Regions from separate parts of the Butyribacter sp. genome, predicted to be linked through region 2. Evidence: predicted binding sites of a transcription regulator. Region 2 holds the regulator's gene; the other holds the start of a gene.
The links. Region 2 encodes HrcA, which represses chaperone genes, less so after heat shock. Its sites were predicted from a motif close to TGTTAGCACTCNNNNNNNNNGAGTGCTAACA; they were not measured.
Positions count from the first base shown of each region.

Region 1: htpG (molecular chaperone HtpG) is a predicted target of HrcA. The motif match lies at 5,964-5,994, and genes of this name have one in related genera.

Region 1 covers NZ_DBLYGC010000010.1:35,680-42,897, reverse strand. Annotated here, with positions in the region: gene aspS (aspartate--tRNA ligase) at 1-651, shown strand, start outside; gene ACZLXV_RS06085 (phosphatase PAP2 family protein) at 749-1,249, shown strand; gene leuS (leucine--tRNA ligase) at 1,294-3,717, shown strand; gene ACZLXV_RS06075 (sialate O-acetylesterase) at 3,899-5,938, shown strand; gene htpG (molecular chaperone HtpG) at 6,169-7,218, shown strand, end outside.
Region 2 covers NZ_DBLYGC010000016.1:15,291-22,508, forward strand. Annotated here, with positions in the region: gene fliK (flagellar hook-length control protein FliK) at 1-775, opposite strand, end outside; gene hrcA (heat-inducible transcriptional repressor HrcA) at 1,033-2,094, shown strand; gene grpE (nucleotide exchange factor GrpE) at 2,115-2,735, shown strand; gene dnaK (molecular chaperone DnaK) at 2,784-4,661, shown strand; gene dnaJ (molecular chaperone DnaJ) at 4,832-5,986, shown strand; gene ACZLXV_RS08660 (hypothetical protein) at 6,050-6,508, opposite strand; gene ACZLXV_RS08665 (ABC transporter permease) at 6,729-7,218, shown strand, end outside.

The sequences.
Region 1 (7,218 bases), on a different contig from region 2:
GAGCTTAAGGCGCTTGTTACTGCAATGGAAGGTGAACCGGGAGATTTACTTTTATTTGCTGCCGACAAGAATAAGATTGTCTGGGATGTACTTGGAAATTTGAGACTTGAGATAGCCAAAAATCTCGACCTTCTCGATAAGAATGTTTACAAGTTCCTTTGGGTAACAGAGTTCCCGGAATTTGAGTATTCGGAAGAACAGGGAAGATACCTTGCAATGCATCATCCATTTACGATGCCTTTTGAGGAAGATATCAAGTATCTTGAGTCAAATCCTGAGAAAGTTCGTGCAAGAGCATATGATATTGTACTTAACGGAACAGAAATTGGTGGTGGTTCTATCCGAATCCATCAGGATGATGTTCAGGAGAAGATGCTTAGAGCACTTGGATTTACAGATGAGAAAGCACATGAACAGTTCGGTTTCCTTCTCGATGCTTTCAAGTATGGAGTACCTCCACACGCAGGTCTTGCATACGGTCTTGACAGACTTGTAATGATAATGGCACATGAGGACAGCATCAGAGATGTTATCGCATTCCCTAAGATTAAGGATGCGTCATGTCTTATGACTGATGCACCTAATGTTGTTGATGACAAGCAGCTTGAAGAGCTTTGTCTTGAGGTTTCAAAATCAGAGCAGGAGCAGTAAGCTGTACAATCGTTAAAAAAAGGTATTGATTTAAAAATAATTGTTTAGCGGGCAGCAGACCATAACTTTGGACTGCTGTCTGAAATCGGAGGATGCTTTGAAAAAAGAGACATATGAAAAAATAATCGGACTGCTTGGCAGCAAAAAAGCGATTCCGATAATTATAGATATATTTGGAAAGATACTTACGGTATTGACAGCTCTTTTATATTTTGTTGAGATAGGCTGGCTTGTTGTCAGCAGGGAATATAAGCTTGTCGCAGGTCTTATTATAGTTCCGGCAGTATTTTTTGTACTGCTTAGTAAATTCAGGGAAAAGATAAATGCGAAAAGACCATATGAATTATATGGATTTAAACCGCTCATAAATAAAAATACAAAGGGACTTTCATTTCCAAGCCGTCATGTGTTTTCGATATTTGTTATTGGCGGTTCAATATGGGTGATCAATAAGATTTTGGGAACTGTCATATTGGTGATGGGATTGTTTCTTGCAGTTATAAGAGTAATAACAGGAGTACATTTTCCTAAAGATGTTGCTGCCGGAGCAGTTATAGGATTTGTTTGCAGCATGGCAATGTTTATTTTTTTGATTTAGAATATAGATTTTAGCATTTGTTTAGATGCAGAAATGAGGTAGAAATGGCAGAGATGTATAACCATCATACGGTGGAAAAGAAATGGCAGAAGATATGGGATGATGAGAAGGCTTTCAAGACAGAAAATGATTACACAAAGCCAAAGTTTTATGCACTTGTAGAGTTTCCTTATCCATCAGGACAGGGACTTCATGTAGGACATCCCCGCCCATATACGGCTCTTGATATAGTAGCAAGAAAGCGCAGAATGCAGGGATACAATGTATTGTATCCGATGGGATGGGATGCGTTCGGTCTTCCAACTGAAAACTATGCAATCAAGAATAAAGTTCATCCAAAGGAAGTAACAAAGAAGAACGTGGCAAGATTTAAAGAGCAGCTTCATTCGCTTGGATATTCATTTGACTGGGACAGAGAGATAAATACAACTGACCCTGATTATTATAAGTGGACACAGTGGATATTCCTTAAACTTTTCAATGCCGGACTTGCATATAAGAAAGAGATGCCTATTAACTGGTGTACATCTTGTAAAGTAGGACTTGCCAATGAGGAAGTTGTAAACGGCGTATGTGAGAGATGTGGTTCACCTGTTGTTCGTAAAGTTAAGAGCGAGTGGATGCTTAAGATAACAAACTACGCTGACAAGCTCTTAGAGGGACTGAATGATGTAGATTACATCGAGAGAGTAAAGACTTCACAGAGAAACTGGATAGGACGATCAGAAGGTGCAGAAGTAGATTTCAGAATTAAGGATAAAGAAGATAAACTTCGTGTTTATACAACAAGACCAGACACACTTTTTGGTGCAACATATATGGTAGTATCGCCTGAGCATCCTATTATTGACAAATACAAAGATGAAATCAAAAACTGGGATGCCATTGTGGAATACAGAGAGATGGCTGCGAGAAAGTCTGATTTTGAGCGTACAGAGCTTGCAAAGGACAAGACAGGTGTTGTACTTGACGGACTTAAGGCAATAAATCCTATAAATGATACTGAGATTCCGATCTGGATATCAGATTATGTACTTATGACATACGGAACAGGTGCAATTATGGCTGTTCCTGCACATGATGACCGTGACTGGGAATTTGCAAAGAAATTCTCACTTCCTATGATTCAGGTTGTAGAGGGAAGTGAAGGTCCTGTAGATATTGACGAGGCTGCATTTACTGATGTTGCTACAGGAAAGATGATAAATTCAGGTTTCCTCACAGGACTTACAGTTGAAGAAGCTAAGGAAAAGGTAAAAGATTTCCTTACAGAGAAAAAGATTGGTAACCGCAAGGTAAATTATAAACTTCGTGACTGGGTATTCTCAAGACAGAGATATTGGGGAGAGCCTATTCCGATTGTACATTGTGATAAGTGTGGTTATGTACCTCTTGATGAGAGTGAACTTCCGCTTTTACTTCCTGAGGTAGACAGTTATATGCCTACTGACAACGGAGAGTCACCACTTGCCGCAATGACAGACTGGGTAAACACAACATGCCCTTGCTGTGGAGGTCCTGCAAAGAGAGAGACAGATACAATGCCACAGTGGGCAGGTTCATCATGGTATTTCTTAAGATACACAGACCCTGATAATACAGAGGCACTTGCAAGTCCTGAGGCACTTAAATATTGGCTTCCTGTTGATTGGTACAACGGTGGTATGGAGCATACAACACTCCATCTTCTCTATTCACGTTTTTGGCATAAATTCCTTTATGATGAGGGAGTTGTACCTACTCCGGAACCATATCAGAAGAGAACTTCACATGGTATGATTCTCGGTGAAAACGGCGAAAAGATGAGTAAATCACGCGGAAATGTTATAAATCCTGATGATATTGTAAGAGAGTATGGTGCAGATACACTTCGTACTTATGAGATGTTTATCGGAGCATTCGACCTTAGTGCATCATGGTCTGACGATGGTGTAAAAGGATGCCGCCGTTTCCTTGACAGAGTATGGAAACTTCAGACAATGCTTGACAAGAGCAATGAGGGATATTCAAAAGACATTGAGACAAAAATGCATCAGACAATAAAGAAAGTAAGCAGTGACTTTGAAAATCTTAAATATAACACTGCGATTGCTGCAATGATGGCACTTATAAATGATTTTTATAAGAAAAACAGTATTACACTTGGTGAGTATAAGACACTCATAACACTTCTCAATCCTGTTGCACCGCATATTACAGAGGAAATCTGGGAGATAATAGGTGGAAATGGAAGACTTTATGAGCAGTCATGGCCTGAGTACGAAGAGGCAAAAACCGTTGAGTCAACTGTAGAGATAGCAGTTCAGATAAACGGAAAGACAAAGGTTACACTTTCAATCGGAAAAGATGATGCTAAAGATGATGTTCTTGTGAGAGCAAAAGAAGCACTTGGGGACAGACTTGACGGAAAGAATATCATAAAAGAAATTTACGTTCCGGGAAGAATTGTAAATATTGTAGCAAAATGATAATGCAAAAAAGTCATTGAAATGACATATTAGCCATTTATTATAAGCACATGGCAGAAAACATAAGATATCTGATGTAATATCGGTCATAAATTAAGCACGAGTCGAGAAAAAATGTGGTATGTTCTAACTGCATCCGGCTCGTGTATTTTAAGTAAAGGGATAGGGAAAAAGTATTATTATGAGATTTATAAAAAAATATTTTTGTTTGGCAGTAATTTGTTTCGCATTGGGCTTTGCAGGGTACAGTTTCAACAGTTTATCTGTATCGGCAGAAGATGATGCGGCATTCAGTACGCCGGAACCTTCGGCTACGGCAGCACCAAGTGAGACAGCACAGCCGTCTGAGACATTGCAGCCGAGTGAAACTGAGGAGCCGGAACCTACTAAACTTCCGCCGCTTGTAAGTTATGAAAAAACAAAGAAGAAACTTCAGTTAAAGTATGATGACAGATATACTTTTTCAAAGGAAGTAAGAAGAGTTGAGACTGAAAGTGTGACATCAACAAAGGTTAAAACAGGAAAAAAAGATACAAAAGTTATAAGTGTTGCTAACAGCAATAAAAAGAAAGTTTTTGCTGTTGGTTGTGGAAAAGCAGTTGTTGAGCTTGTTGACGGAACTACATATGGCATAAATGTAAAGCCGGCAAAGATAAGTCTTTTATTACTTGTGGGACAGAGTAATATGGAGGGAAGCCACAGTGACGATAAGTCAAAGGCTGAATATACAAACAACACGATATTAAATTATGCCGGAAAAGTATACAGCACATATGGACCTTCATGCAGAAGCCATTATGCAAATGTCGGAAACTGGTCAACAGCTTCTTCACCTCTTTCAGTGAAAAATGCATCCAAGTTTGTACCTAATACACTTACAGACAACAGTTCACAAAATCAGTGGTGCAGGACAAACAATCTTACTGCAACTGCAACAGCTTCCGGAAAGTCAGGCATAGACAGTGCTTTGGCTGATCAGTGGGTCAAAAAGCTTAAAGAGAAAGTCTGGGTTGTGAATGCGGCACATGGAGGAAGTTCAATTACAACATGGCTTCCTAAGAAAGGTGCCGATAATAACTTCTGGCAGGCAGTTGCGTTATACAAGGCATGTGAGAGAACCTTAAACAAAGAGATAAAAGCCGGACATTATACGTTGAGCCATAAAGGATACTTTTGGCTTCAGGGTGAACAGGATTTCAAGATGAATGCGGGAGATTATCTCAATTACTTTATTAAAATGCATAGAGCATTTAAAACACAGCTTAGAGGAAGCAAGGCTGCCAGTTATAAGTATGTTCATAAAAGTCTTGAGTTTGCAGGAATATTGATGGTAAGGTCACATAGAAAACCTACTTCACTTGCAGACCTTGAACTTACAGGACCTAGAAAAGCTCAGTATTATATGTGCAATTCAAGTAAAAATGCATATAAAGACATATTCCTTGCAAGCCAGTTGTCGGAAGTATGGCTTAAAAACAGTTCAGTAAAAAGTTATTTTAAAAATAAATATGGCACGGATGCAAAATATACACAGCAGAATAAAACAAGAAAAGGCTCATTAAAACTGCCAACATCTCTCAGTCAGATTCACAGTACGATACATTACACACAGCTTGCGTACAATGAACTCGGAAGAGATGCGGCAAACAACATATGTTATGCTTTAGGATATGCGAGCAGACCGTCGGCAACAACAAAAATTAAGGTTGTTGGAAAAGACGGATATAAAGACATAAGTTCAATAAACAGAACAGCCGTTAAAAATATGAATGTTGTTGTAAAGGTATTCCCGGCATGGAAGTCAAAGAAACTTGCCATTCAGAGGAAACATGAAGTAATATCATATGACAAATGGAAAGTAAAATTTAAAGAAAATAAAGTCTTTAACGCTAAACTTTTGTTTTCAGTAGGAAAAACAAAAAAGAAATTTACGGTATATTCAAAAAATTCAACAGCACCAATAAAGGAACTTTATGCTGATGAAGATGGTGTAAAGATAAGCTGGAAAGCAAATTCCTATACATCTTACTGTAATGTTTACAGGAGAGAGAAAGGAACTAAAAAGTGGTCATATATTGCAAGGCTTGATAAGAAGACAGCTCAGTCATATAATGACATTTTCGCAGAGTCGGGCAAGACATATGAATATGCGGTAACGGCATATGATGCGGACGGAAACGGTGGCGAGAAAGTTATCGGAGAAGTTACAACATTATTATAATATAATAGAATAAAAATTATAAAAAAATTAGCACTCTTTTAAAAAGAGTGCTAATTTTGTCTTGACATTTTTTGATACCCGTATTATTATACTCATTGTGAGAATTGTTAGCAGTCTATAATGATGATTGCTAACTGAATTTAAATATGTAAATGATAGTCCTTTAAAGACAGTGACAAAAGGGACAGATAATATTTTAAAGATTATGTGAGTAAAGGAGAGATTTTATTATGCAGAGCAGAAAAGGCAGTTTATCAATTGAATCAGAAAATATGTTTCCGATTATAAAGAAATGGCTTTATTCAGACCATGATATTTTCATTCGTGAGCTTGTTTCAAACGGATGTGATGCCATCACAAAACTTAAAAAACTTGATATTATGGGAGAGTATACAATACCTGATGATTATAAGGCAAGTATTCAGGTCGTTGTTGATACTGAAGGAAAGAGCATTTCATTTACAGATACGGGTCTTGGTATGACAGAGGATGAAGTTGATGAATACATAAATCAGGTTGCATTCTCAGGAGCTACTGATTTCCTTGAAAAATATAAGGATAAGGCAAATGAAGAGCAGATTATCGGACACTTTGGTCTTGGATTTTATTCTGCATTTATGGTAGCTGACAGAGTTACAATAGATACATTATCATGGAAAGAGGGTGCGACACCTGTACGCTGGGAGTCAGAAGGCGGTATCAATTTCGAGATGTCAGAAGGTGACAAATCAGAGGTTGGAACAACTATTACACTTTATCTATCAGAGGACAGTCTTGAATTTGCAAATGAGTACCGTGTAAGAGAAGTTCTTACAAAATATTGTTCATTTATGCCTGTAGAGATATTCCTTTCAAAAGAAGGAGCCGAGCAGGAATATGAGACAATAGATAAAGAAGAACTCCGTGAAGATGATGTTGTAGTTGAAAACATTGTTGAGGAAGCAAAGACAGAAGAGAGAGAAAATGAAAACGGAGAAAAAGAGGTTGTCGAAGTATCTCCGCGCAAGGAAAAGGTCAAGATTAACAAGAGACCTGTTTCAATCAGTACAACAACACCGCTTTGGATGAAACATCCAAACGATTGTACAGATGATGAATACAAGGAATTTTACAGATCGGTCTTCAATGACTACAAAGAGCCTCTTTTCTGGATTCATTTGAATATGGATTATCCGTTTAATCTTAAAGGAATTTTATATTTCCCTAAGGTTAATACAGAGTATGATAATCTTGAGGGGGTTATAAAACTTTACAACAATCAGGTATTTATAGCTGACAAC
Region 2 (7,218 bases):
ACGACTGAAAAAGTATTGATATAAGCTTTTCACCAAATGCGGCAACTGATTGTGAATCGGCATTTTGCGAAAGTGAACTAAGCAAATCAGGTATTTCCGAAGAGAGTGAAGAAAGCTTGTCAATAAGATGATATGTCCCGTGTCTGTAACTTGAAAATTGTGATACGGTATCTTCATTTATATCCATCATAAGCCTTTTCATTATGGCGAGAGTTGAAAAATCTTCTGTTTTACAGTCATAAGCCTGTTGCATAAGGGACTGTATCGACTCTTTGTTTATTGGCAGGAGATTGTCCATAAGAGCTTTTACTGTTGCCTGATTGTGCTCTGTATTAGGAAGTCCCGCTTCTTCAAGGGCTTTGTTTATAAGATTTAATTCCGTATCAGAGTAGCTGTTTTTGACAGGGGAGAGCAAAATCTGACCGGGATTTGGACTGCTGAGCGAAAAGGCTGCAGTTTGTCCGATTGAAAGCTTTGAGCTGTCTTCTATATATCCTTTTAATATGGTATTGTTATCAAGAGTGACAGTTATCTCGTTGCCCCTTAGGTCAGAAATCTCACCTTTTACAATGTCACCCACTCTGAGCTGGGTTGCACTTCTGGCAACGCCATAGTCACTGTTTCCGCCGGGAGTGCGTGATACGGAACCTGAACTTTGTGTGCCGGCGTTTCCGCCGCGTGATGTGGAGGTCCTGGACTGTGCACGTCCGTTTGATGTCTGGCTGTTTAATCTGTTTGCATTTAGTGAATTTATTCTATTTGTATTATTGTCCATATTTTTCCTCGTTTTTTTAATATTATTATTACCAACCAATGCCACGGATTGCTTCATTGCCATGCAATTTTCGCAATACTGCATCATTATATCTATTATATCGACTTATTTGGTAAGACTTCAGTATTAAGTTGCAAAAAAAATAAAAAAGTTTCAAAATATCCTTGACAAGATTTTATATGCGTGCTATCTTACTTTATAGATGTTAGCACTCCACCACAAAGAGTGCTAACAGAGAAACAGAAGGGAGTGGTTAAGTGGAGTTAGATGATAGAAAGTTAAAGATACTTCAAACGATTATCAGAACTTATCTTGAAACCGGAGAGCCGGTTGGTTCAAGAACGATTTCAAAAGATACAGACTTGAATCTAAGTTCAGCGACTATCCGAAATGAGATGTCTGATCTTGAAGAGATGGGATATATCATACAGCCTCATACATCAGCAGGCAGAATTCCTTCTGACAAAGGTTATCGTCTTTATGTAGATACGATGCTTGATGATAAGACAAGTGAAGTTATGAATCTGAAAGATGAACTTGAACAAAAAGCGGGAAAGATAGATGTATTACTTAAACAGGTAGCTAAGCTTCTTGCAAACAATACAAATTATGCGACACTTGTTTCGGGACCGAGATATGAGTCGAAGAAAGTTAAGTTTATCCAGCTTACACAGGTTGATGCAGACAGCATTCTGGCAGTCATAGTTCTTGACAACAATGTAGTTAAAAATGAAATAGTAAAAGTCGAGGGTTCGATAGACCAGGAGATGATGGTAAAGTTAAACTTTATTTTAAATACCACATTAAACGGTCTTGATGTTACCGAGATGAACTTGGCTATTATCAGAAAGATAAAAGAACAGGTTGGCAGCTATACGGAAGTTATCGATTCGGTTTTGGAAGTTATCGGTAAGGCACTTACTGAAGATGATGATTTAGAAATTTATACGAGTGGTGCTACAAACATTTTAAAATATCCTGAACTTTCGGATAAGGCAAGTGCAACAGAGATATTAAATGCCTTTGAGGAAAAAAATATTATAGGTGACTGGCTTGATACGGCAGAATCAAAAGCAGGTGAAAGTGATTCTAAGAAATCGGGTTCAAGTGATACTCATGACATTCAGGTTTATATCGGAAATGAAACAAAAGTAGATACCATGAAAGATTGTTCAGTTGTTACGGCGACATATAAAATACACGAAGGTGTATATGGAAAAATTGGCATTGTAGGACCAAAACGAATGGATTATGATAAGGTTGTAAGTACATTGCAGTCGCTAATGTCTGAACTTGATGATATATTCAAGGACAAATAAATAAGAGAGGTGGCAGGAAATTGGCAGCAGACAATAAAGATATAAAAAAAGACATAGATATTGAAGAAGTAAAAGATGAAAATAGTGTTGATGATGCTGTAGAAGAAACAACAGAAACAGCAGAAGATAAAAAAGAGGAAACTTCCGGTGAAGAAACACCAAAGAAAGAAAAGAAGTTTGGAAGAAAAAAAGACAAGGCAGTTGAAAAGCTTGAAGAGAAAGTTAAAGAACTTGAAGATATGAGGGTGAGACAGCTTGCTGAGTTTGAAAATTTCCGTAAGCGTTCAGAAAAAGAAAAGAGCCAGATGTTTGAAGTCGGAGCAAAGAGTGTGATTGAAAAAATTCTTCCGGTCATGGATAACTTTGAGAGAGGATTACAGGGAGTTCCTGAGGAAGAAAAAGATGCACCTTTTGTTAAAGGCGTAGAAATGGTTTACAAACAGATGCTCACTGCTTTTGAAGAGATGGGAGTTAAGCCTATTGAAGCAGTAGGAAAAGAGTTTGATCCGAACCTTCACAACGCTGTTATGGCTGTAGATGATGATTCATTGGAAAGCGGAACAGTTGCAGAAGAAATGCAGAAAGGTTACATGTACAAAGAAAGTGTTGTGAGACACAGCATGGTAAAAGTAGTTAATTAGTTTAATAAAATATGAAATAAAGAGATTATAATATAGGAGGCAATCATTATGAGTAAGATTATTGGTATTGATTTAGGAACAACAAACTCTTGTGTAGCAGTTATGGAAGGTGGAAAACCTGTAGTAGTTGCAAATACAGAGGGAGCAAGAACAACACCTTCAGTTGTTGCATTTACAAAGACAGGAGAGAGACTTGTAGGTGAACCTGCAAAACGTCAGGCAGTTACAAATGCTGACAAGACAATTTCTTCTATCAAGAGACACATGGGTTCTGATTATAAAGTTACAATAGATGACAAGAAATATTCTCCACAGGAAATTTCAGCAATGGTTCTTCAGAAATTAAAGGGCGATGCTGAGAGTTATCTTGGTGAGAAAGTTACAGAAGCAGTTATTACTGTTCCGGCATATTTTAATGATGCACAGCGTCAGGCTACAAAAGATGCAGGTAAGATTGCCGGTCTTGATGTAAAGAGAATTATCAACGAGCCAACAGCAGCAGCACTTGCTTATGGTCTTGACAATGAAAAAGAGCAGAAAATCATGGTTTACGATTTAGGTGGTGGTACATTTGATGTATCTATCATTGAGATTGGTGACGGAGTTATCGAAGTATTAGCAACATCAGGAAACAATCATCTTGGTGGTGATGACTTTGACCAGAAGATTACAGATTACATGATTCAGGAATTTAAGAATAAAGAAGGCATTGACCTTTCAACAGATAAGATGGCACTTCAGAGATTGAAAGAAGCTGCTGAAAAAGCAAAGAAAGAGCTTTCATCAGCTACAACAACAAATATCAATCTTCCATTCATCACAGCAACAGCAGAAGGACCAAAGCATTTTGACATGGATCTTTCAAGAGCTAAATTTGATGAACTTACACATGATCTTGTAGAAGCAACAGCAACACCTGTACAGAATGCACTTAATGATGCAGGCATCACAGCTTCTGAACTTGGAAAAGTATTACTTGTAGGTGGTTCTACACGTATCCCGGCAGTACAGGATAAAGTTAAACAGCTTACAGGACATGAGCCAAGTAAATCACTTAACCCAGATGAGTGTGTAGCAATCGGTGCATCAGTACAGGGTGGAAAACTTGCAGGAGATGCAGGTGCAGGAGATATTCTTCTTCTCGATGTAACACCACTTTCACTTTCAATTGAGACAATGGGTGGCGTTGCTACAAGACTTATCGAGAGAAATACTACAATTCCTACAAAGAAGAGCCAGATATTCTCTACAGCCGCTGATAACCAGAGCGCAGTTGATATCAACGTACTTCAGGGTGAGAGACAGTTTGCTAAAGATAATAAATCACTCGGACAGTTCAGACTTGACGGTATCCCACCGGCAAGAAGAGGTGTTCCACAGATTGAGGTTACATTTGATATTGATGCAAACGGTATTGTAAATGTTTCAGCAAAAGACCTCGGTACAGGAAAAGAGCAGCATATCACAATCACAGCAGGCTCAAATATGTCTGATGAAGATATTGATAAGGCTGTTAAGGAAGCAGCACAGTTTGAGGCTGAGGATAAGAAACGTAAAGAGGGAATTGATGCAAGAAACGAAGCAGACAGCATGGTATTCCAGACACAGAAAGCTCTTGATGAAGCAGGTGATAAGGTAGATGCTGCTGAGAAAGAAAAAGTTCAGGCAGACATTGATGCACTTAAAGCAGTTGTAGAAAAGACAAATCCTGAGTCTATGACTGACAGTGAGATTGATGAACTTAAAGCCGGTAAAGAAAAACTTATGGAAAGTGCACAGGGTGTATTCCAGAAGATGTATGAGCAGGCTCAGGCACAGGGTGCAGCAGGAGCAGGTCCTGACATGGGTGCTGCCGGTGCAGGAGCAGCAAATGATGCAAATGCTGGTGCAGATGATGTTGTAGATGGAGATTACCGCGAGGTATAAAATGCATCAATGCAAAGCATTGATGCGTTAGAAGAATGGTCTTTGACCATTCTTCATAAATATAAGATATGTAAATCATTGATGTGATATAATAAAAATTTCAGGCTGCTGCCTCCACGGTGGCGGCCTTATGGTTTATGTGACGTTTGGTTTATGATAAGGAGTTTTTTATGGCAGAGAAAAGAGATTATTATGAGGTCTTGGGTGTCAGTAAGGGAGCGTCTGATTCCGAGATAAAATCGGCATATAGAAAATTAGCTAAAAAATATCATCCGGATATGAACCCGGGGGATAAAGAGGCCGAGGCTAAGTTTAAAGAAGCATCGGAGGCATATGCCGTTCTTAGTGATGCAGATAAGAGACGTCAATATGATCAATTTGGTCATGCAGCATTTGATGGTGGTGCAGGTGGAGCAGGCGGATTCGATTTTGGCGGTATGGATATGGGAGACATATTCGGAGACATATTTGGAGATTTCTTTGGTGGCGGTCGCTCAAGAAGCCAGAGCAATGGTCCTATGAAGGGTCAGAATATTCGTACATCTGTAAGAATTACATTTGAAGAGGCTTGTTTTGGCGTTGACAAAGAGATTGATGTTACATTGAAAGAGGAATGTGCAACTTGCCACGGAACAGGTGCAAAACCTGGTACATCACCTGAAACATGTAAAAAATGCGGTGGTAAAGGTCAGGTTGTATTTACACAGCAGTCTTTATTTGGTGTGGTAAGAAATGTACAGTCTTGTCCGGATTGTCACGGAACCGGAAAGATTATAAAAGAACGTTGTTCAGACTGTGGCGGCTCAGGCTATATAAGCAAGAGAAAGAAGATTTCAGTATCTATTCCGGCAGGTATTGATAACGGTCAGTGTGTAAGAATTCGTGATAAGGGTGAACCGGGTGTAAACGGAGGACAGAGAGGTGACCTTTTAGTTGAGGTTGCAGTATCAAGGCATCCTATTTTCCAGAGACAGGACAGAGATATATTCTCGACAGCACCTATCACATTTGCACAGGCAGCACTCGGCGGAGATGTCCGCATAAAGACGGTTGACGGAGAAGTTATATATACTGTTAAGCCGGGAACACAGACAAATACCCGTGTACGTCTAAGAAATAAAGGTGTTCCATCACTTAGAAATAAACAGATACGTGGAGACCATTATGTGACTCTGGTTGTTGAGGTCCCGACAAAAATGAATTCAGAACAAAAAGAACTTCTCGAAGCGTTTGATAAAGCTATGTATGGAGAGAAGAAAGAGGAAGAAGAGCCGGAAGACAAAAAACATACAAAAAAAGGCCCATTCGGTAGAAAAAAGAAATAAGAAAATATTAAAAAATGGCTGTTTGTGTTTTATACAAACAGCCATTTTTTGAATCTGTAATACTTACCAATCTTCAATACCTGCAAAAGCATCAACAGTAGGTATTGAAGGGTTTGGTTCATTGTCATCAACATCACTGTTACCAAATGAATCAAATTCTTCGACTGAAATATTTTCCGGGTTATCGTCGAGTAATGTCTGAATCTGTTCCTGTGATATGCCGTCAGGTTCATTTGATGATGTATCTTCAATATCATCGGCAGTAGGTTTGACAACAGAATCTGCCTCAATCTGGGCAAGTATAGCTTTGATTTGTTCGTCATGGTTATCTACAGCAAATTGTTTTTCTTTATTATCACACATATAATATTTTATGACATGACCGCTGTACATTGCAATGTTTTGTTCACCGCATAAATCAGCATTCCGTTTGTATGGAAGCTGGTCATACATAGTAATCTGATAATCTAAATGCACATCATATTTTGATGACAAGATTTCTGACATATGTAAATTATTCATAGAATCCCCCGTTTCTCAAATCATATTTATTTAAAGTATATCTTATTTTAGAAAAAGTAGCAATATTATTTTTGCGAATTGACTTTTTATAACTCTATGATATAATTAGTTTCGAGTTGCTTTTTGACGGATAATGTTTTATGGCTTTCAAAAACATTGTAAAAAGCATTACTATAAGGAAATATGGGAATATATATTAAATATGGAGTAGTAGACAAACATGAATATTAAAAGACATTTAAACAATTTTTTGAGATACAAGTATCTGTTATTTGAACTTGTTAAGAAAAATATCAAATTAAAATACAGAAGATCATATCTTGGTATTTTGTGGACACTTGTAGAGCCTCTTCTTACAATGATTGTACTTACACTTGTGTTTGGTACGTTATTTGGAAAAGATGACAGAACATATCCGGTCTATATTTTGTGTGGACGATTGCTATATTCGTTTTTTTCATCTGCATCAAAAGCCGGTTTGAAAGCTGTCAGTGGAAATGCAGCTATGATTAAAAAAGTGTATGTTCCAAAATATATATATGTTGTTGCGGCAATAATATCAAATTTTGTAACATTTGTTATATCACTCGTTGTACTTGTAGGTGTGGCGGCTGTGCTTAGAGTTGAACCTACATGGCATATTGTAGAGGGACTTATTCCGTTGGTGATATTATTTGTCATGACACTTGGAATAGGACTTATTCTTGCAA